Natronorubrum tibetense GA33: one gene and its partners. The protein of the gene in region 1 binds, or shares a complex with, the protein of each later gene. Links are inferred from orthologs where the notes say so. Each region holds a gene or a part of one and is shown in the gene's direction. Other genes may lie near its edges.

What was found.
Region 2: NATTI_RS0118830 (region 1) and rpl7ae share a complex: the UniProt entries of both Methanocaldococcus jannaschii proteins name them as parts of the 50S ribosomal subunit. The link is inferred for Natronorubrum tibetense GA33 from one-to-one orthologs.
Region 3: NATTI_RS0118830 (region 1) and NATTI_RS0102120 share a complex: the UniProt entries of both Methanocaldococcus jannaschii proteins name them as parts of the 50S ribosomal subunit. The link is inferred for Natronorubrum tibetense GA33 from one-to-one orthologs.

What each region holds. Positions count from the first base shown.
Region 1 is NZ_KB913017.1:3,665,275-3,672,728, reverse strand. The notes cover bases 4,310-7,195. They hold NATTI_RS0118830 (50S ribosomal protein L19e), read left to right. Parts: upstream 4,310-5,470; coding sequence 5,471-5,920; downstream 5,921-7,195. Other genes in these bases: NATTI_RS0118815 (50S ribosomal protein L30), read left to right, coding at 7,115-7,195; NATTI_RS0118820 (30S ribosomal protein S5), read left to right, coding at 6,465-7,118; NATTI_RS0118825 (50S ribosomal protein L18), read left to right, coding at 5,920-6,468; NATTI_RS0118835 (50S ribosomal protein L32e), read left to right, coding at 4,738-5,478; NATTI_RS0118840 (50S ribosomal protein L6), read left to right, coding at 4,310-4,734. Outside these bases: NATTI_RS0118890 (30S ribosomal protein S3), read left to right, coding at 1-508; rpmC (50S ribosomal protein L29), read left to right, coding at 508-720; NATTI_RS0118880 (ribonuclease P protein component 1), read left to right, coding at 728-1,192; NATTI_RS0118875 (30S ribosomal protein S17), read left to right, coding at 1,183-1,626; NATTI_RS0118870 (50S ribosomal protein L14), read left to right, coding at 1,626-2,024; rplX (50S ribosomal protein L24), read left to right, coding at 2,028-2,384; NATTI_RS0118860 (30S ribosomal protein S4e), read left to right, coding at 2,381-3,085; NATTI_RS0118855 (50S ribosomal protein L5), read left to right, coding at 3,078-3,623; NATTI_RS0118850 (30S ribosomal protein S14), read left to right, coding at 3,616-3,804; NATTI_RS0118845 (30S ribosomal protein S8), read left to right, coding at 3,806-4,198; more of NATTI_RS0118840, read left to right, coding at 4,201-4,309; more of NATTI_RS0118815, read left to right, coding at 7,196-7,454. UniProt on the Methanocaldococcus jannaschii protein: Binds to the 23S rRNA.
Region 2 is NZ_KB913017.1:3,416,002-3,423,271, reverse strand. What follows is about bases 2,729-5,430. They hold rpl7ae (50S ribosomal protein L7Ae), read left to right. Parts: upstream 2,729-3,749; coding sequence 3,750-4,112; downstream 4,113-5,430. Other genes in these bases: ndk (nucleoside-diphosphate kinase), read left to right, coding at 4,747-5,211; NATTI_RS0117455 (50S ribosomal protein L24e), read left to right, coding at 4,352-4,750; NATTI_RS0117460 (30S ribosomal protein S28e), read left to right, coding at 4,124-4,348; tmcA (tRNA(Met) cytidine acetyltransferase TmcA), read right to left, coding at 2,729-3,366. Also shown: NATTI_RS0117475 (SDR family NAD(P)-dependent oxidoreductase), read left to right, coding at 126-872; more of tmcA, read right to left, coding at 958-2,728; NATTI_RS0117445 (DUF7344 domain-containing protein), read left to right, coding at 5,483-5,905; sod (superoxide dismutase), read left to right, coding at 6,100-6,702; NATTI_RS0117435 (FAD-binding and (Fe-S)-binding domain-containing protein), read left to right, coding at 6,849-7,270. UniProt on the Methanocaldococcus jannaschii protein: Multifunctional RNA-binding protein that recognizes the K-turn motif in ribosomal RNA, the RNA component of RNase P, box H/ACA, box C/D and box C'/D' sRNAs.
Region 3 is NZ_KB913017.1:401,900-409,244, reverse strand. Bases 2,729-5,505 are described here. They hold NATTI_RS0102120 (50S ribosomal protein L37ae), read left to right. Parts: upstream 2,729-3,873; coding sequence 3,874-4,137; downstream 4,138-5,505. Other genes in these bases: NATTI_RS0102100 (DUF3194 domain-containing protein), read left to right, coding at 5,056-5,310; NATTI_RS0102105 (prefoldin subunit beta), read left to right, coding at 4,654-5,055; NATTI_RS0102110 (KEOPS complex subunit Pcc1), read left to right, coding at 4,296-4,559; NATTI_RS0102115 (DNA-directed RNA polymerase subunit P), read left to right, coding at 4,152-4,286; NATTI_RS0102125 (hypothetical protein), read left to right, coding at 3,622-3,834. Outside these bases: tRNA pseudouridine(13) synthase TruD, read left to right, coding at 1-183; NATTI_RS0102150 (hypothetical protein), read left to right, coding at 314-613; NATTI_RS0102145 (hypothetical protein), read right to left, coding at 655-1,176; NATTI_RS0102140 (zinc ribbon domain-containing protein), read left to right, coding at 1,315-1,758; 5'/3'-nucleotidase SurE, read left to right, coding at 1,846-2,688; GTPase HflX, read left to right, coding at 5,636-6,964; NATTI_RS0102090 (LUD domain-containing protein), read right to left, coding at 7,035-7,345. UniProt on the Methanocaldococcus jannaschii protein: Binds to the 23S rRNA.

The sequences.
Region 1 (7,454 bases):
CGAACCCGCCGAAGAGGTCGTCGACCACGGTCAGGGCGTCGCAGTGATGAAACTCGGTACCATCGGGGTCGACGTCAAGATCATCCCGCCGGGAGCCGAACTGCCCGACGACTTCGGTGTCCACGAAGATATGGACCCCGCAGAGATCGTTCCCGACGCCGTCGAGGCCAACGAGGCCGCAGGTGTCGAGGAACTGCTTGAGGGTGAGCCCGAGGAGGCCGAGGCCGCCGACGAAGGCGCCGAAGCCCCTGCCGAGGATGCCGTCGAACCCGAGCCCGAACTCGAGGAAGAAGACGTCGAGGAGGTCATCGAAGCGGAAGTCGAGGCCGACGAGGAAGACGTCGACATTCCCGACGAATCCCCGATCGAGGAAGACCTCGACGAACTCGAGGAGGACGTCGAAGCCGAGGCTGAGGAACTCGTCGCGGAGATGGACGAGGAGGAAGCCGAGGCCGACGAAGCGGATGTCGAGGACGCGGATGACGCAGACGAGGGAGGTGACGCCTGATGGCGATCCTCCACGTCGCAGAGGTTCGCGACATGACCCCCGCGGAACGCACAGAGGAACTCGAGGAACTCGAGACGGAGCTGCTGAACCAGAAGTCCGTCCTCGCCGCCGGTGGTGCCCCGGAGAATCCGGGCCGCATCGGCGAACTGAGCCGGACGATCGCTCGGGTCAAGACGATCCAGCGAGAAGAAGGCGACCTGGACGACGAGTAATACAACAATGGCACTGACACCCGAGACCCTGCCCCGACACGAACTCAACGGGCTTCCCGTGAGAGTCGTCGAGAGCGACGACGCTTCGCGGGTTGGCCTCGAGGGACGCGTCGTCATCGAGACGACGAACACCCTCTCGATAGAAGTTCGGGACGACGGCGAGTCTCGGGTGTTGATGGTGCCGAAGTCGGGCTCGACGTTCGAGTTCGCGATCACAGATGAAGCCGCCGGGGACGAGAAGTCCTCGGGGACTGCGTCCAAACTGGCCGATACTCAACCCGACCCGTCCGAGAAATCGGACGAGTCGGACGGAGCCGGCGGCGATGCCGCCGGCTGTCGTGGCGATGACCCCTCGCGGGATCACCGCCACGTTGCTGGCGAGGACGTGGCCTACGTTACGGTCGATGGATCGCGGCTGCTCTCACGACCCGCCCGACGCACGGAAACGAATGGTGACTCACCATGGCAATAGGACTAGACGTTGAAACCCCTCCGGAACCCGAAAACCCGGAGGAATACGACTACGAGACGTGTCCGTTCTACGGCGAGCTTCCCGTTCGAGGACAGATCCTCGAAGGGCAGGTCGTCTCGACGGACATGGACAAGACCGTAGTCGTCGAGCGAGAGTACGACGTGACGGTTCCGAAGTACGACCGTCAAATGAAACGTCGCTCGCGCGTTCCGGCACATGTGCCGGGCGTGCTCGAGCAACTCTCGGTCGGTGACACGGTCAAGATCGCAGAGACCCGACCACTGTCGAAGACGAAATCGCACGTGGTCGTCGAAGTAACCGAGGAAGCGACGGCAGAGGACGTCGCCGAACTCACCGGCGAAGCGGAGCCGGACCCACAGCTCTCGGCCGAAGACCTCAGCGCCGAGAGCGACGATGAAGAGGGTGATGAGTGATGGAGGCACTGAAAGCCGACGTCACCCAGGGACTCAAGAAGGGGTCGCTGGTCACGTGTGCCGACAACACCGGCGCACGTGAGCTGAAAGTCATCAGCGTCGCGGGCTACCACGGCACCAAGAACCGCCAGCCGAAGGCGGGAATCGGTGACAAAGTGACCGTCTCGGTCACCAAGGGTACCCCCGAGATGCGCCGTCAGGTCCTCGAGGCCGTCGTCGTCCGCCAGCGGCAATCGATCCGCCGGCCCGACGGCACGCGCCTGAAGTTCGAGGACAACGCGGCCGTCATCATCGACGAGAACGAAGAGCCCCGCGGGACGGAGATCAAGGGCCCGATCGCTCGCGAAGTCGCAGAGCGCTTCGGAGCAATCGCCTCTACCGCAACGATGATCGTATAGACAATGAGCGAACAACCAACCAAACAGCGAAACGAGACTGCGCGTGCACCGCTGCACAAGCGAGGAAAGCAGCTTCACGCGACGCTGTCCGACGACCTCCGCGAGGAGTACGACACCCGTCGAACCCGCGTCAACGCGGGAGACACGGTCGAGGTCATGCGCGGCGACGACGCCGGCGAAACGGGCGAAGTCCTCCGCGCGATCCTCGAGGACGGAACGATCCACGTCGAGGGCGTGACGGTCGAGACGGCAGACGGCGAAGAAGTGCCGCGACCGCTTGCCCCCTCGAACGTCCGTCTTACCGACCTCAATCTCGAGGACGAGCGTCGTGAGGCACGCCTCGAAGGTGATAGCGAATGACGAAACACCAGAAACGACTGTCAGTACCGAAGTCCTGGCCGGTCGAGCGCAAGACGGAGACCTTCACGGTCAAAGCCGGCGCTGGACCGCACGGTAAGGACGGCGTGCCGCTCGTCGTCTTGCTGCGGGACGTACTCGGCTACGTCGACTCGAAGAAAGAAGCACGATACGCCCTCTCCGAGGATGCGATCCTCGTCAACGGGAAACCGATCAACGACGAACAGCGCCCAATCGGCATGTTCGACATCGTTGCGTTCCCCGGCCGAGAGGAGTACTACCGCGTCTTCCCCGACGAAGGCGGTCGGCTCGCGCTGACCGAAATCGACGCCGAGGCCGCCGGAAGCCGCCTCGGCAAGATTAAGGGCAAACAGCAGGTTCCCGGTGGAAAGACCCAGCTGACCCTCCACGATGGCACGAACGTCATCGTCGACGACGAAAACGAGTACAACTCGGACGACTCGATCGTCGTCGACAACGAGGACAAATCCATCGTCGCCCACTTCCCGTTCGAAGAGGGTGCGCTCGTGACGGCCGTCCGTGGCAACCACGGCGGCAAGATCGGCGAGATCGACGCGATCGACATCACGCCGGGCAGCGGCCCGAACACGATCGGTGTCGATACGGACGACGACGGCTTCGAGACGATTCAGGAGTACATCGTCGTTATCGACGAGAACTTCACGGGTGATGATGATGAGTAGTGAAGCCGGATCCGACGGCGAGTTCCACGAGATGCGCGAACCCCGCGTCGAGAAAGTCGTCGTTCACATGGGCGTCGGCCGCGGTGGCCGCGAACTCGGGAAAGCCGAAGACATCATCCAGGCGGTCACGAACCAGCAGAGCGTTCGTACCCAGGCGAAAAAGACCGAACCCGACTTCGGTATCCGCCAGGGCGACCCGATCGGCACGAAGGTTACCCTCCGCGGCGAGGACGCCTACGACTTCCTCGAGAAGTCCCTGCCGCTCTCGGAACTCTCCGCAAAGCAGTTCGACGACACCGGCAACTTCAGCTTCGGTGTCGAGGAACACACGGAGTTCCCGAGCCAGGAGTACGACCCGAACGTCGGTATCTACGGCATGGACGTGACGGTCAATCTGGTCCGGCCGGGCTACCGCGTGGCCAAACGCGACAAGGCCAACCGGTCGATCCCGTCGAACCACCGACTCACCCCCGAGGACGCTATTCGCTTCCTCGAGGCGAACTTCGACGTGAACGTCGAGGAGGCAGACGATGAGTGAAACTGAAACTGACGTAGAACGCGAGCAAACGGGCGAACATGCCGCAAAGCGCACTGGGCAGGAAGCGGCCTGCCAGCGCTGTGGCCGCAAACAGGGGCTCGTCGGTAAGTACGACATCAACCTCTGTCGCCAGTGTTTCCGCGAAATCGCTCGTGATATGGGATTCAAGAAGTATCGATAACATGACCGGAAACGATCCACTCAGCAACGCGCTCTCGGGAATCGATAACGCCGAGAGTGTGGGACATCTGTCCCACGAGGTAACGCCCGCCTCGAACGAGATCGGCAGCGTACTCGAGGTCTTCTACGACCGCGGGTACATCGACGGCTTCGAGTACGTCGACGACGGTAAAGCCGGTCAGTTCGAGGTCGAACTAAAAGGAGCGATCAACGAGTGTGGCCCCGTCAAGCCCCGCTACGCCGCAGGTGCCGAGGACTTCGAGAAGTGGGAGAAGCGCTATCTCCCCGCTCGAGGTTTCGGTGCGCTCGTCGTGACGACGAGCAGCGGCATCATGAGCCATTACGAGGCTCGTGAGCAGGGAATCGGCGGCCAGGTGATCGCATACGTCTACTAACCATGCGAGTCGAACTGGAAATTCCCGAAAACGTATCCGTCGAGATCGACCACCTCGACGTGACCGTCGACGGTCCAGAGGGCAACGTCACGCGACGTCTCTGGTACCCCGACGTGTCCGTCGAACTCGAAGACGACACTGTAGCGATCGAAAGCGACAACGAGGACGCGAAAACGAACGCGACCGTTGGCACCTTCGAGAGCCACGTCCGTAACGCCTTCCACGGCGTGACCACGGGCTGGGAGTACAAGATGGAAGTCTTCTACTCTCACTTCCCGATGCAGGTCCGCGTGGAGGGTGACGACGTCGTCATCGAGAACTTCCTCGGCGAAAAGGCACCGCGACGTACGACTATCCACGGTGAGACCGACGTCTCCGTCGACGACGAACGGCTCGTCCTCTCCGGTCCGAACAAGGAGGACGTCGGCCAGACGGCGGCAGACATCGAGCAGTTGACACGCGTCAACGACAAGGACACCCGCGTCTTCCAGGACGGGGTCTACATCACCGAGAAACCCGCCAAAGGAGGTGCCTGATAGATGGCAGACGAAGAACCCGAAGACAACTCGGCCGAAGACGAGCCCCAGGAGCTCGAAGACATCAGCGGCGTCGGTGCGAGCAAGGCAGAAGCCCTGCGCGACGCCGGATTCGAGTCCATCGAGGACGTCAAAGAGGCAGACCAGGACGACCTGGCCGAAGCCGAAGGTGTCGGGAACGCACTCGCGGCCCGTATCAAAGCCGACGTCGGCGACCTCGAGGTTTCCGAAGAGACCGACGCCGAAATCGAAGACGAAGGCGTCGACGAGGAAGCCGAAGCGGTCGAAGACGTCGAGACCGAACTGCAGCCCCGCGGGCTGACCGAGAAGACGCCCGACCTCTCCGACGACGAGGAACGACTCCTCGGCCGCCGGCAGAGCGAAGGGAAACCGCAGTTCAACCGACAGGACTACCACAAGAAAAAGCGGACGCCGGAGTCCTGGCGCCGCCCGCGCGGGCAGCTGTCGAAACAGCGCCGCGGTATCAAAGGCAAGGGCCCCAAGGTCCAGGCCGGCTACCGCACGCCAGAAGCCGTGCGAGGGAAACATCCCAGCGGCTTCGACGAGGTCTACGTCGAGAACACGAACGACCTCGAGGGTGTCGACGGCTCTCACGAAGCGGTCCGCATCGCCTCCTCGGTCGGCGCGCGCAAGCGCGAACGGATCGAAGAGCAAGCGGAGGAACAGGGCGTTCGCGTCCTGAACCCGACCTACGAAGAAGTCGAGGTGGAATCCAATGACTGATCTGAGCGCACAGAAGCGACTCGCAGCCGACGTCTTGGATGTCGGTCAGAACCGCGTCTGGCTCGATCCCGACGCCCAGTCGGAGATTGCCGAAGCGATCACTCGCGACGAGATCCGCGACCTCGTCGATGAAGGTCGCATTCAGGCTGACGACGCCTCTGGCAACTCTCGCGGCCGTGCCCGTGAGCGCAACAAGAAGCGCGCGTACGGACACCAGAAAGGGCCGGGCAAGCGCCGCGGCAAGAAGGGCGCACGCCAGAACGAGAAAGACCAATGGCAGAACAAGATTCGCGCACAGCGACGGAAGCTGCGTGAACTCCGCGATTCGGGCGAGCTGACGCCCACGCAGTACCGACAGCTCTACAAGAAGGCTGGCGGCGGGGAGTTCCGGAGCGTCCAGTACCTGTTGAACTACATCGACGAAACCTACGGTGACCAATAATGGCGACAGGACCACGATATAAGGTACCGATGCGGCGTCGCCGTGAGGTCCGGACGGACTACCACCAGAGGTTGCGCCTGCTGAAATCGGGAAAGCCCCGCCTCGTCGCTCGCAAGAGCAACAAGCACACTACGGCGCAGCTGATCACTCCCGGACCTCAGGGAGACGAGACGCTCGCAAGCGCACACTCCAGCGACTTGGAGGAGTACGGCTGGGAAGCCCCGACATCCAACATCTCCGCGGCGTATCTGACCGGCCTGCTGGCCGGCAAACGAGCCGTCGACGCCGGTCTCGAGGAGGCGGTCCTCGACATCGGTCTCAACACGGCCACGCCCGGGAACAAGGTGTTCGCAGTGCAGGAAGGGGCCATCGACGCAGGCCTCGAGATTCCGCACAACGATAGCGTGCTCGCAGACTGGTCGCGTACCCGCGGCGAACACATCGCCGAGTACGCCGAACAGCTCGACGAGCCGCTGTACAGCGGGGAGTTCGACGCAGCTGATCTCCCAGAACACTTCGACGAGGTACGAGAGGCGATTCTCGAATGAGCAACTACAACGACAGCGGATGGGAACCCGTCACCCGTCTCGGTCGGAAGGTCCAAGAGGGCGAGATCGACGATATGGCGACCGCTCTCGCCTCGGGACTCCCGCTGAAGGAACCCGAGATCGTCGACCAGCTCCTTCCCGGACTGGACGACGAAGTGCTGGACATCAACATGGTCCAGCGGATGACCGACTCCGGACGCCGCGTGAAGTTCCGGTGTGTCGTCGCGGTCGGTAACCGCGACGGCTACGTCGGCTACGCGGAAGGCCGAGACGATCAGGTCGGCTCCGCCATCCAGAAGGCGATCGGTATCGCGAAGCTGAACATCATCCAGGTGCCACGCGGCTCCGGCTCCTGGGAGGACCGTTCGGATCGGCCACACTCGCTGACCCGGAAGACGACCGGCAAAGCCGGCTCCGTCGAGGTCGAGGTCATTCCCGCGCCCGAAGGGCTCGGACTGGCTGCGAGCGACACCGTCCGTCACGTCCTCGAACTGGCCGGCATCGAAAACGCATGGACCAAGAGTCACGGCAACACTCGAACGACCGTGAATCTCGCGAAGGCGACGTTCAACGCACTCGAGAACGCATCGCAATCGCGCCAGCCCCAGCAACACGGCCGAGAAGACGAAGCCGAGGTGGCTGACCAATGAAAGCGATCGTGCAAGTACGCGGTGAGGTAAACCGCAATGCCGATATCCAGGACACCCTGGAGATGCTCAACATTCACAGCGTCAACCACTGTACCCTCGTCCCCGAGACCGACGCCTATCAGGGGATGATCTCGAAGGTCAACGACTACGTCGCCGTCGGCGAACCGGACGCCGACGTCCTCGAGACCCTGCTTGTGAAGCGAGCGGAGCCCCTCGAGGGCAAACAAGCAGACGTCGACGAGGAGTGGCTCGCGGAGAACACCGACTTCGACGATTTCGGTGAACTCGCCGAGGCACTGCTGGCAGAGGAGACGACGCTGCGCGAGCAGGGTCTGT
Region 2 (7,270 bases), 250 kb from region 1 along the record:
AAAAGGCGTACGGTCTTCGGTGCAGTCGATGAGAGATCGGTCGGTACCTGGCGTGCAATTCCCGCGGCGTCGGTGGCCGGTTCCGACTCCCGTATTATTACGTACCGGCATCCGAACGACTGGATATGACGCAGACACGCGGAGCGATCATCGTCGGCGCGTCGTCGGGGATCGGCGAAGCGCTCGCACGACAGCTTGCCGACGAGGGGTACGAGATCGGATTGGCCGCCCGTCGAACGGAGCGAATGCGAGAGATCGGAAACGAGTTACCGACCAAATCGTACGTCGCGACGATGGACGTCACCGACACCGAGGACGCTCGAGCGGGCTTTTTCGAACTCGCGGAGGCGATGGGATCGGTCGATCTGGTCGTGCTCAACGCCGGCGTCGGTCCGTTCAATCCGAAACTGGACTGGGAGCCCGAACGACGGACCGTCGACGTCAACGTCCGCGGGTTCGTCGCGCTCGCAACGGCCGCGATGGAGTACTTCGAAACCGTCGGTCGGGAGGACCACGCGAGCGAACTCGACGGTCATCTCGTCGGAATTTCGTCCGTTGCGGCCCACTTCGGCGGCGGCGGAGTCCAGGCCTACTGCGCGTCGAAGGCGTTCGTCTCGACCTACCTCGAGGGACTCCGGGCCCGCCAGCGCGACTCGGACTCGAACGTCTCGATTACGACCGTCGAACCCGGCTACGTCGACACCGAGCTCTCGATGGGCGACTTCTGGGAGTGTTCGCCCGAAACCGCCGCGAAACAGATCGCTCGAGCGATTCGGACGGAGAAAAATCACGTCTACGTCACGCGGCGCTGGCGCCTCGTCGCGTGGGTCCTCGCTCTGACCCCCAACTGGCTGCTTCGCCGGCTGTTGTAGCGCCGCGGACCGCCGAAATCTCCATTGCCCCATGTCGGGAGCAGTCAGCGACGATCGTAATCCGGAGGCGATGCGGTCGTCGCGCTCACCCGTCGGCGAACCGACCTCGCTCCTCGAGCGCCGCGTCTCCACCGTACCGATCGACCAGCGGACGGAGCGCGTCGCCGAGCGCGCGCATGCACTGGCCGGTCGAGTGGTACCCGAGTCGCTCCGCGACGGCCGAGACGCCGCGAGCCTGGAGCGCGCGCAGCACGAGCAGTCGTTCCTCGCGTTCGGTCAGGTCGATTTCGACCGGGTTCTCGACGAAGTAGCGGATGATGAGTCGACGGAATGGCTCGGGATCGACGTCGAACAGCCCGGGACCGTAGGCCGCGCCGGCGACGACCCGCCAGTCGTGGTCGGATAGCTCGAGCCGCGGCGCTGCCGCGTCGTCGACGGACCGCAAGAGTGCACGGGCTACGTCGGGATCGAGATCCGACAGCGCGTCCGTACAGAGCGCTGCGAACCGCCGGGCGAACCAGTCGGCGTGGCGGTCGTGGAGGTCGGCTCCCGGCTCGGTCGTCGGGGCGAGCATGAGCGCCGAGTACTCGCCGCTGGCGTCGTTGCGAGTCGTCGAAACGTGGACCGTTCGGTAGCCGTTCTCGCGCCAGAACTCGAGCAAACCGGGCGTCGCGCCGAACCCGGTGCCGAGCCAGTCGATCCCCTCGCGGGGCCGTCGGTCCCGTTCGCCGTCCGAGACGCGTGGCGTCTCGCTCGAGAACTCCTCGCGGATACACTCGAGCAGCCGCGACCCCAGCCCGCGCGAGCGCACCGCGTGGTGGGTCGCGATGCGAATGACGCGGAGGCCGGCGGGTTCGCCCGCGGACTCGTCGCGCAACTGGCTCGTGAGCACGTCGGGGAGCATGTTCCCGCGAACGCGGTCTCCCTCGTACATCATCGTCCGCGTTTCCGGCGAGAGGTTCCCCTCGCGAGCCAGCAGGGCGACGCTGACGACGCGTCCGTTCCGGCTCCCGTCCCCCTGGGATTCGGTGCCGTCGCCGTCACCGTGGACCAGCGCGCGGGCCTCGAGGTTTGGTGCATCGAGCACTCGCGCGAGGTCGTTGGGCTCGGTGCGGTAGTGGGCGAGCACTAGCAGGCCGAACGCCTCCCGGAGCAGGTGTTCGTCTGCGAGCAGGTCGTCCGGCTCGAGTCGTCGGTAGTCGACCGAGTCTGGTGTCGCGTCCTCGACCAGCGACTCGACCGGCGGCCGGGCGTCGAGGAGCAGCGCGCGAAACGCCCAGACCTCGACGGGGTCGCCCGCGGCGTACCGGATCGGCTCGAGAAGCGTTCGCTCGGCCACCTCGTGATCGCTCCCGGCCAGTCGATCCCGGAACCGGACCGAAAAGCCGCGGCCGGCCCCCTCGTAGCCGTGAATCGTCGTCGCGAACGCGACGTTGTCGGCTTCGAGTAGCGACTCGAGCATCGAGACCGGGAGCGCGGCGGCCTCGTCGACGATGACGACGTCCGCGTCCTCGAGTTGGGCCACGGCGTCGGTCGGCTCGAGAAACCGGACACGGCCGCCGACAGCGGTCTCGAGCCGGCGAGCAGGGTCGACCGTGGCGTCGACGTCCGGGAGCGCCTCGCAGAGTTCCCCCGCGCGATCGAATAGTTCGGCCGCGTTCCGCGATTGGGGTGCGGTGACGAGGACGTCCAGTCCCGCCGCAGCCATGGCTCCCGCGGCCAGTCCTGCGGCACTCGACTTGCCGCGGCCGCGGTCGGCCTCGAGGACGACGGCTCCTGGCTGGGTGCGTTTGGTCGCTTCGGTCTCGTCGGTCGCGCCAGTTGCTTCGGTTCCCTCCAGCAGTGACTCGAACGCGGCAACCGCGTTGGCCTGGTCGCCGGTGAGACAGGCCTCGTAGGTTTCGGCGGGGAACCGCGTGTTCGTCGGTGCCTCGAGCGACGGTTCCTGCTCGCGGCTCGGGCGCGGTGCCGGATTCGTCAATCCGTCGTCGACGATTTGCTCGGCATCGAGGTCGACGATTCCGATTCCGCGATGTGCGCGAAGGGTTTCGACGAGTCGCCCTCTGAATCGCCCGGTAACGTCCGCGAGGGAGAACGGTGGCACCGCGAGTGACTCGTCGAACTCGCCGCTTCGGTCGGGCCAGCCCTCGAGCGGTGGCGTCAGCAGGACCAGCAGGCCGCCCCCGTCGACCGCACCGATGACTTTGCCGAGCGCGTTCGGTCGGAGTCCCTCGTGGGCATCGAGCGCGACGACGTCTCGAGTCGTTCCGAGGAGGTCGCTCGCGTTGGCCTGCGGGAGGTATTCACAGCGAAGGCGGTCGTCGGGACCGACGAGCGTCGTGGCGGTGATCGCGACCGGGAGGGCGTCGAGGATCGACTCGAGGGCGTCGTATCCCTCTTCCCGTTCGCCAGAGAGGACCAGCAGCCGTCGCTCGTTCGTTCCCGTCGCTTCGTCGAACAGCGATTCGGCGAGTCCGACGATGTCCGCGTCCATGTGAGCGGATTGGGGGACTCGAGAGTAATAGCCACCGGAGTACGATCGATGGGGCAGTCGCCTGGAAGGGTGATCGAGAGAAGCGTTCCGTTCGACGGCAATCGATACTCCGGACCACCGCGTACCGTGGGTTGATCGATAGTCTCGCACCACAGTCACGATTGTCTATATCCTGTCGAATCGGCCCGTGCGGACCCCTCTCACAGCCCCGTCCGTTTGAACACGCTTTTAAGGGGGGCAACGCTACTGGCGTAGTACACCCTACGCGGGGTTGATGATGCTCCTAGCCTCACAGGACTTCCGCCGGAATCAGTTCGGCACGGGTGCCCAGCACCCGGACGGCAGGGGAGCGCGAGCCCACGTGTAGGAGAGGTGAACAACCAATGTCAGTCTACGTAACAACCGACATCCCGGCCGACCTCGCAGACGATGCCCTCGAGGCACTCGAGGTCGCACGAGACACAGGACGCGTAAAGAAAGGAACGAACGAAACGACGAAAGCGATCGAGCGCGGCAACGCCGATCTCGTCTACGTCGCAGAAGACGTCTCCCCCGAGGAGATCGTCATGCACCTGCCCGAACTCGCCGACGAGAAGGGCATCCCGGTCGTCTTCATCGAGACCCAGGACGACGTCGGCCACGCTGCCGGCCTCGAGGTCGGGAGCGCCGCCGCGGCGATCGTCGACGCCGGCGAGGCGGGCGACGACGTCGAAGATATCGCCGACAAGGTCGAGGACCTCGACTGAGGTGATCAGAGATGAGTGCTGAAGAGGAAGAAAGCGGCTCTACGCCCGCCGAGGTCATCGAGATCGTCGGCAAGACCGGCATGCACGGCGAAGCCATGCAGGTCAAATGCCGAATCAAGGAGGGCGAGAACCAGGGACGAATCATCACCCGAAACTGCCTCGGGCCGGTCCGCGAAGGCGACGTGTTGCAGCTTCGCGAGACCGCTCGTGAGGCAGACTCCATCGGAGGACAATAACCAATGGTCGAGAAACGTACGTGCGACTACACGGGCGAAGAGATCGAGCCCGGCACGGGCATCATGTACGTCCGCAAGAACGGCAGTGTGCTCCACTTCGTCGACTCGAAGGCGGAGAAAAACTACAAGCTCGGTCGTGAACCGCGCGATCTGGAGTGGACCGAGGACGGTCGCCGTAACAAGGGGCCGGCCGAGGATACCACGCCCGCTGCCGAGGACGATCAAGACGAGGTCGCCGACGCCGAAGCTGACGACGACCTCGAGACCGAGGACGAAGCCGTCGACGAAGACGACGACGCCGAATCCGCCGGTGACGAGGACGTCGCCGAGGACGAGGATGTCGAAGCCGAAGCGGAAGACGACGGCGAGGACGAAGCCGAAGAGACCGAGGCCGAACAATGAGCGACCACGAGCGGACCTTCGTCATGGTCAAGCCCGACGCCTTCGCGCGCGGGCTCGTCGGCGAAGTCATCTCCCGACTCGAGGACCGCGGTCTCAAACTCGTCGGGATCAAAGTGATCAACATGCCCGAGGAGCGGGCCCAAGAACACTACAGCGAACACGAGGATAAGCCGTTCTTCGACGGCCTCATCGAGTTCATCACCGGCGGTCCGGTCGTCCCGATGGTCTGGGAAGGCCAGGATGCGACCCGTCAGGTCCGTCAGATGATCGGCGAGACCGACCCGCTCGAGGCCGCACCGGGAACGATCCGCGGCGACTACGCGCTGGATCTCGGTCGAAACGTCGTTCACGCTGCCGACCACGAGGACGATGGCGCGAACGAACGCGAAATCGCGATTCACTTCGACGACGACGAACTGATCGACTACGATCAGCACGACGCCGAGTGGCTCTACGAGTAGTACGTCGAGGCTCGTCTCGGCTCGAACGCAGCGATTCGCCCGATCGATTCTTCATTTTCTCGCGTCTAACGTACAGTCGACATCAAAAACAGACGGTTAAGAGCGACGACTGTAATCTCGTTGGCAGCGGCCACCACCCAGTAATTATACCGGAGATTATATTGTGGAGAATGTACATGTGTTTTTCTAGGTAGACGCAACATCTAATGGGACGGCTGCAGAAGAGACGGTTGGTGGTTTCGAATGGTAACACACGGTAGGTGGTTCGTGGATGCGTAAAACCGAGCGAGAGTCGACGAAGATCACGGCCGAGGTGACGCCGTCGCTCGATCTGATCTTCGATCTTCTCTCGAACCGCCGTCGACGGTACGCGCTTTACTACATGCACGACCAACCGGACGGCGTCGCGACGCTCGACGAACTCACGACCGCGGTCGTCGACCTCCAGCAGGCGGACTCGAGCCAGGAGGCAGCCATAGCAGATGAAGCCGACTCCGGCGACGACACCGATTTCGAGACCGACTGCGACCAGCGACAACTGCGAATCCGAACAGAACTGCAGCACACGCACCTGCCGAAACTCGAGGACGCCGGCGTTCTCGACCACGATCGACGCAGTGAGACCGTTCGATACTGGACACAGCCCTCGCTCGAGGAGTGGCTCGAGCACGCAAAACACAAGGAACTCTCGTAGACCGACGGCGACGACGTGGTCCCCCGGCCCGGCTGAAAGGTTTAACCCCCGACCCGTGGTGAGAGTACTGGTGGCGGCGTATCACGCGAGACGAACCACACGAGGGGAGTGCGATCGCCTGTGCGGCATGATACCGTTTCTCTCCTCAAAACTTAACAGGCGAGATGCAGATACAACACTACAGGTGAATTCCAATGACTGACCACGAACTTCCACCACTTCCGTACGATTACGACGCGCTGGAGCCATCGATCTCCGAACAGGTCGTGACCTGGCATCATGACACCCACCATCAGGGCTACGTCAACGGTCTCAACGCCGCCGAGGAGACCCTCGCGGAGAACCGCGAGTCGGGCGATTTCGGCTCGACGCCCGGAGCCCTCTCGAATGTCACCCACAACGGCTGTGGACACTATCTCCACACGCTGTTCTGGGAGAACATGTCGCCGAACGGCGGCGGCGAACCCGAGGGCGACCTCGCCGACCGCATCGAGGAGGACTTCGGCTCCTACGAGGGCTGGAAGGGCGAGTTCGAGGCCGCTGCCGGCGCCGCCGGTGGCTGGGCTCTGCTGGTCTACGACCCGGTTGCCAAGCAGCTGCGTAACGTTGCGGTCGACAAGCACGACCAGGGCGCACTCTGGGGTTCGCACCCAATTCTCGCCTGTGACGTCTGGGAACACTCCTACTACTACGACTACGGTCCGGACCGCGGCGAGTTCATCGACGGCTTCTTCGACGTCGTCAACTGGGACTCGGCCGCCGAGGAGTACCAGAAGTGCCTCGACCACTTCGAGTAACGTAGCTGCCCGGAAACGCGACGACTCGGCAATCTTGACGTTTTTTGACACACGTCCCCGATAGCCGCGCCGCCAGTCGGTCGCGGTCGGCGACATCGTGTGAAGCTCACACGCACTGTTTTGGTTCTCGGTGGTCGAGTGCTCGTATGGCTACGGAACGAGTCGGCGGCGAGGACCGACCGCTCGAAGGCACCACGAACGCTGATCGGGACGATAGCGATGGCGACGCGGACGGCACGGGCGGCGACCTCGCGGCCGCCCTCGAGGTCGCGGTCGACGGCGACGTTCGCTTCGACGAGTACACCAGAGTGCTGTACGCGACCGACGGAAGCATCTACGGCGCACAGCCAGCGGGCGTCGTCTTCCCGCGGGACAGGGACGACATCTGCTCTGCGGTCCGCGTCGCGGCCGACTACGGCGTCCCCGTTCTCCCCCGAGGTGCGGGCTCCTCGCTCGCCGGACAGGCGGTCGGTCCGGGCTGTATCGTCCTCGACCTGTCCCGACACATGGATGATATCCTCGAAATCGAGCCGGATGACCAGCGGGCCACCGTCCAGCCCGGGGTCGT
Region 3 (7,345 bases), 3.3 Mb from region 1 along the record:
CCCGAAGACTTCGACCTCCCTGGCGAGTTCCACTCAACTGGCACCCGGCGAGCGATGCTGGTTCGGACCGATCTCGAGGTCGAGACCGACCCGCTCACGCTCTCCTTTGCCCTCCCGAAGGGGTCGTACGCCACGGTCGTCCTTCGGGAGTATCTGAAGGTCGATCCCGTTGATCTCGGCTGAGGTCGACGGCCGTCGGATCGATTCAGATCACACTGAACAGTAGATTCATGCCAATACCGCGAATAGTCACTCGGGAGGTAAAACCGCGCTACGAGACACCGTGGGCCATACATGGATCGCCGAGAGACAGATGATCGGAACGGACGAGGACACCGAGCTAATCGACTGGGAGAAGACGACTGACGACGGGGTTCCGGTGTACATTCTGGAGTACGACGGTCCCGTCTCGGCACCGACGGGCCGGCCGCGGACGTTGTTCGGCGCGAGCAGCGGCGGGACGGTTCCGGCGGGCGATCAATACGTCGAGTTACCCGACGGCGAACGGCTTCCCGCGACCGAACTGACCTACGAGACCGAGGGAACCACGCTCCGAGTCCGTCACGAGTCGCCGTCGTTGCTAGATCGATGTCTGGAATATCTGCCGTGGTAGACTCGAGCCTGAGTCGAGCGCTGAATTGCAAAGATAGCGACTCAGTCGAGAACGTCGCGGAGCACCGCACCGAAGCCGACGGCGCCGACACAGAGCGAGACGAGACCGCCGATCCCGGTGAGCGCGAGCGCGCCGTTGAACCCAGCCGCAACGAGTACCGGCTTCAGCCAGCCGTCCTCGTGTCCGACCAGCCGGTCGGCGATGGCGAGGTAGCCAACGACCGTTCCGATCGCCCACAGCAGGTACGCGACGAGCAATAGCGGGATGGCAACGAGGATTCCGACGAGCGTGATGAACAGAAGGAACGCCAGCATAACGATTCCCACGATAGAGAGGATGCCGTAGACGAACGAGCCGACGGGGTTCTCAAGCGCGTCGGCCATCATGCGCTCGGTGAACGCGGGCGCGACTGCGATCATGATCGCACCGACGATCAGCGTCGTCAGGAAAGCGCTGACGGCGCCGCCGAGGAGGCCGTCGGTCGCGTCGATTTCGATGCCGATTCCCGGATACGTCTGTGCGACCAGTAGCCCGGCCAGTACGGATTGTGTCGGTTCTATCACGAATGCTGAGGATCCGCCGCAACCAAATAAACGGCCCTATCGATCCTCTCGGGTGTCCGGACGTGGACCGCCACACCGTTTTCGTGCTGCGTCGTCCGCGCTGATAGGCTTTTGTTCGCTCGAGTCCTCGCATCTCCCATGAGAAGCACTCGGCTGCAACGCCAGATCGACGACCTCGTCGCCCAGGGCTGGAAGATCGAGGACGAGGACCGCGACCGCGTCGTGATGGTCGATCGGGAGTTCGGTTCGGTCGGCTCGCACATCCTCGTCGCGATACTGACCGTCTGGTGGACGATGGGGATCGGCAACGTCCTCTGGGGAGCGTACAACTACGTCTCGAACTCGAGGCGACAGGTTCTCTGGGAGGAGACGACGGGTTGTCCGTCCTGCGGGGCGGACGTCTCGGTCGACGCGGCGTACTGTCGTTCCTGCGGCGAGGATCTCGAGGCTCGAATGGATCGGGCAGCGGGTGCTGGAGACACGATGCCCTGTCCGGAGTGTGACGCGGTCGTCGCCGAAGGCTCGCGATACTGTCGCTCCTGCGGGACGAAGTTGGCGGACGCGATGGGAACCGCGAGCTGATACGACGCTGGGGACCGCGAGCCGACGCCGACGCGGCGGAGCGCGCCGAATAGGTACTCGTATCCAGCCCGAATCCGAAGTTAGGGTATGGACCAGGACGACGGACCGGAAATTCTCCTGACGAACGACGACGGGATTGACGCGCCGGGTATCAGAGCCCTGTACGACGCGCTCTCCGAGGTCGGCTCGGTCACCGTCATCGCACCCGACCGCAACCAGAGCGCCGTCGGTCGGTCGCTGTCGTACGGACGGACGGCGACGGACGCCGACGATCCGGAGCTGACGACGAGCATGGCCGATGGGCTGTTCACCTCGCCGGTTCCCCACGCCGACCACGAACTCGGCTACGCCGTCCGCGGGACGCCCTGTGACTGCGCCATCGTCGGCGTCAACGCGCTCGACCCCGAACCCGATATCGTCGTTTCGGGCTGCAACAAGGGGGCGAACCTCGGGGCCTACGTCTTCTCGCGCTCGGGGACCGTCAGCGCCGCGATGGAGGCTGCCTTTCTCGGGACGCCCTCGATCGCGATCTCGATGGACACGCTGGGCATCGAGCGCGACCTCGAGCCCGCGGACTTCGAACGCGCGGGCGAGATCGCGGCGAAACTCGCGAGCGGCGCGCCCGGCACGGGGCTGTTCGACCGCGTGGACTACCTGAACGTCAACGTCCCACGGCCCGACGTGGCGTCCGACGGCTTCGCGCTCACTCGACCGACCGAGGTCTACGAGATGGACGCCACCGTCGAGGACGGCGGCTTCCAGTTGACCAACCGCCTCTGGCAGCAGATGGCCAATCGGGACATCCCCGATCCCGATGATACGGACCGCCACGCTGTACTCGAGGGAGAGGTCTCGATCTCCCCGATGCGGGTTCCCTACGACATCGTGGAGACGCCGGAGGTTCGGACGATCCTCGAGAAGTTGCTGTAGCGCCCGGTGTTCCCGAGCGACGCGATCGAAAACACCGTCATTTTACACGCGTCCCTCGAACCACGGCTATGGAGTGTCGCCACTGCGCCTCGCCGCTCGAGAAACCCGGCGATTTCTGTCTAGTCTGCCGGGAGCAAAATACCGCGGCGATCGTTCTCGAGGCGGGGCGAGAACGGACGACACTGACGATGCTTGCAGACGACGGCGACGAGGACACGGAGTCGGCGAGCGAACCTTCCGATCCGGTACTGGGTGAGACGACGATTACGACGACGCCCGAGGAGGGCGAAAACGAGGTCGTCGAGCTACGAAATTTCGCGGGGCTGATCGGCGACGAAATCCGCCGCAAGCGCCCCGAGGAGGTCTACGCCGGCGGCGAACGGGCGGTGATTCAGGCCGTCCGCGAGGATATCCACCACCCGTTCTACCGCGTCGCGGACGACGACCCCGTCGAGGCGGTCCTCGAACGTCGCGGCAAACCCGCACTCGACGTCGTCGAGACGCCGCCAGCCGACAAGATCGGGGGCAGTCACACCACGCTCATCGGCGGCCGTACGGGCATGCGGGCGATCCACACCGTCGCGGATCACCCCCACGTCAAGAAGGTCATCCCGGGACCCATCGACGCTGGCGGGAAGGGCTCCCAGTCGGGATTGCGGGCGAAAGTCACCCGCGCCGACGACGGCGGTAACGTTCGCATGCTCCTCCGAGACGGCTCGAGCGTACAGGAAAACCGAGTCGTGACGACGGCTCGAGACCGAGAGATGGGCGAACGGATCCGTGAGGATCTGAACGACGTGCTGTCCAACGCGGAGTTCCAGTAGCCGTCCGTCGACTACTGTCGTACAAGAACTGTCACGACCTCGTGGAAGTGACACTGGCTGCTGGTTGTCAGGCCCTTTTCCGACCGGGAGTAATGAGATATAATTAGCCATGCTCGAACGACCCGACGCCGTCCTGGCTGCGATTCCGCTGCTCGCCATGAGTGGACTCGCCCTCCGTACGGTCATCGCGGTGACGGGTGCCGGAACGGGGCTCCTCGCCGCACCATTAGCGCCCGTCGGCTACCTCGCGGCGCTCGCGCTGGTCTTTCGGGAGTTGCTCACCGGTCCGGTCGCCGAACAGGCGGAGAACGGATCGGCGTAACTCAACAGGTTTAAGAATCCGCTGACGATAGCTACCACCATGTCTGATAAAGGAGATGTCGGGAGTGCAGGCCGCTTCGGCGCGCGCTACGGTCGCGTCGCCCGACGTCGCGTCAGCGAGATCGAAGACGACATGAACAGCGCCCAGGTCGACGGCGACGACGTCAAGCGCGTCGGAACCGGTATCTGGAAGAACGAAGAGACCGGTGAGGTTTTCACCGGCGGTGCCTACCGTCCCGAGACCCCTGCCGGCCGAACCGTCAAGCGCTCGATCCGCGCTGCACTCGCCGAAGACGGCGAATAATCCCATTACCCTGTATGAGTTACAAGTGCTCCCGCTGTAAACGCGACGTCCAGATCGACGAGTACGGTGGCGTCCGCTGTCCGTACTGCGGCCACCGCGTGCTCCTGAAAGAGCGCAGCCGCGACGTCAAGGAAGTCGGCGTCAACTAACGACCGCGCGTGTCTTCTCACGATGCGACTCTCGAGTTCGACTACGAGACCGCGTCTCGCGCCGCGCTCGTTGCCGAGAGCGTCGCCCGCGAGATCGGCGAGATCGACGACGACCGCTCGCGTACGACGATCGAGCGCGACGGCGCGACCGTTCGAGTCGACGTCGTGGCCGCGGACGTGATCGCCCTCCGAGCCGCGCTCAACACCTGGTTCACGCTGGTCGACGTCGCCGAACGAACGGCCGAACTCGGCGATTCGGTACTCGAGTCGTAGCAGTAGCCGGCTTTCGTCTATTGATTCTCGCCGTCGGACCCGCTCGCCGACGACAAAGCTTGGCTTTATCAGTGCGGAGGGCGACGGTCGAGATATGCAAGGCAATCTCCCACCGGAAGCACAGGAGAAAATCGAACAACTGCAGGACCTTCAGGAGACGGCCCAGACCGTCGCCATGCAGAAACAGGAGGCCGAATCGAGCCTTTCCGAGGCCGAGAACGCCCTCGACGAACTCGAGAACATCGACGAGGAAACCGGCATGTACCGAAAGGTCGGCGAACTCCTCGTCGAGACCGAGTACGACGCGGCCGAGGAAGACCTGCAGGACAAGGTCGACTCCCTCGAGATCCGCCTCGAGACCCTCGAGAAGCAGGAAGACCGAGTCCAGGAGCAGTTCGAGAGCCTTCAGGACGAACTCGAGGAGCTCCTCGGCGGCGCGGGCGGCGGCATGGGCGGCCCAGCAGGCCCAGGCGGTCCGGGCGCAGGCGGCGCATAAATGTCGACCGGCGAGCCGACTGACGACGAGGTCGTCCAGACGGCCTCCGACGCTGCGGAAGGCTACGTCTTCTCGCAGTACAAGCAGTCCGCGGTGCGCGACCTCGACGTCACCGTCACCTTCGAGGAGGGCGTCCTCGAGGTCGACGTCTATCTGAACGCACCCGAGACCGAGGACGGACCCGACGCCGAACAGGTGGCGGACGACGCCGCGCTCACCGCGCGTGAGGCGGTCGACGAACTGTTCGGCGAGTAACGCTCTCGGCTGCAGTTTTTGCGGGGCCGTCACCGATTCGAACGAGAGTTGCTACACCAGGGATCACGTCGTCGGGTAGCTGTCCTCACGCTCACCGTGATGCCAGCCACAACTAATTTGTAGCTGACGGAGTATGTTCGATGTAGGCCGATGGAGACCTGTTCTTCCCACTGAGCCGGGTCCGCTTGACCGACGTGTCGCCGACGGAATCGACGAGTTGCGACGCGCGTGAGCAGCCGGTTCGTATTCGTTCTGATGACCCCTGACCCCGTAGCGGCGGGGCTCGGCACCGATCGCAAACAGTGATGAACACAACACCACCACTATGTCACGAAATCGCAGCACAGGACGTCGTACAGTCGTCGCGAACCGATCGACAACCACCCCCGTAGAGACCCGCGAGATACGGGCCCTCACCCGTGCCGCCGGCGACGAGGTCGTCGCCGAACTAACCCAGACCGGCCCGGCGGATTCCGGAACGTACCTCGGGCGTGGCAAAGTCGACGAACTCGCCGAAACCGTCGCCAGCCACGACGCCCAGTGTGTGGTCGTCGACGGCGAACTGACGCCGAGTCAGCACCACACCCTCGAGTCACTGTTGCCCGACGAAACGGTCGTCATCGACAGATATCGGCTCGTACTCGATATTTTTGAGGAGCAGGCCGGCACGCGACGCGCACAACTGCAGGTCGAACTGGCACAGCTCAGATACGACCTGCCACGGATCATCGAGTCCGCGGACGAAGGCGCACTGAACAAACAAACCGAGAAGGGGTCGCCCGTCTACGACGTTCGCGACCGGATCGACCGTCTCGAAGGCAAACTCGCCGACCTCCCGAACCCGGCCGAACAGTTCCGCGAACGCCGCCGCGATGAAGGGTTCGATCTCGTCACGATCGCGGGCTACACGAACGCCGGCAAATCGACCCTGCTGCATCGGCTCGCCGACGACCTCTCGCTCGAGCAATCGCGGACCGACGACGATTCGAACCCGGATAGCTCGGACAAGAACGCCACCGCAGCGATCGAAAATCGGTTGTTCAAGACGCTCGAGACGACGACTCGGCGGGCGACAATCAGCGGTCGACCCGTGCTCGCGACGGATACGGTCGGCTTCGTCGACGACCTGCCCCACGACCTCGTCGAGTCGTTCAGTTCGACGCTTTCGGAGGCCGCGACGGCGGACGTTGTCGTTCTCGTCGCCGACGCGAGCGATCCGCTCGAGCGGTTTCGCCGACGGCTCGAGGTGTCCGACGAGGTGCTCTCCGCGCAGAACATTGCGGACGAGCGGATCGTCCCCGTGTTGAACAAGGTCGATCAGCTCTCGGCGAACGAGCGAGAGTGCCGGCTCGAGATTGCCTCGGAATCGCTGTCCCCATCGACACCGGAGCCGATTCCGGTGAGCGTGCTCGAAGGGACGAACCTCGAAGCGCTTCGGACGGCGATTCGGGATCGGCTCCCCGAGGAATCCGCGACGATACGAATGCCCAACTGCGACGAGGCGATGGCGCTCGTCTCGCGGGCCTACGATCGGACGTCCGTGGAGACAGTCGACTACGAGGGAGCCGAGGTACGACTCGAGTGTCGTGGTCGACCGTCGGTGCTTACGCAGCTCCGACGTCGGGCCAGGGAACTCGAGACGGCTCGATCGTAGCGACCCTGCACTCGCAACGCGGGGTGAGCGCGGACACCGACGCGAGACACCGTTTTCAGCGGCCGGCGTCTCAGCGGTCGGGTGCCAGAATCTCGATCGGATGCGGAACGGTACGTTCGAGCAAGGTCTCGAGTTGGTCGCCACAGGACGTCCCCGAAGCGACGACCGTCTCCGCCCCCTCGAACTCCCGAGCCAGCCGGTCGCCGACGTCCATACTCACCTCGTAGTACTCCCGCTTGTAGCCGAAGGAGCCGGCCATCCCGCAGCACTCGACGCTCGAGGTCTGGGGGGCGTAGCCACAGCGCTCGAGCAGGGCCGTCGTCGGGGCCTCGAGGCCGAGGGTGCGCTGTTGACAATGGGAGTGGTAGGCGATCGGTTCGC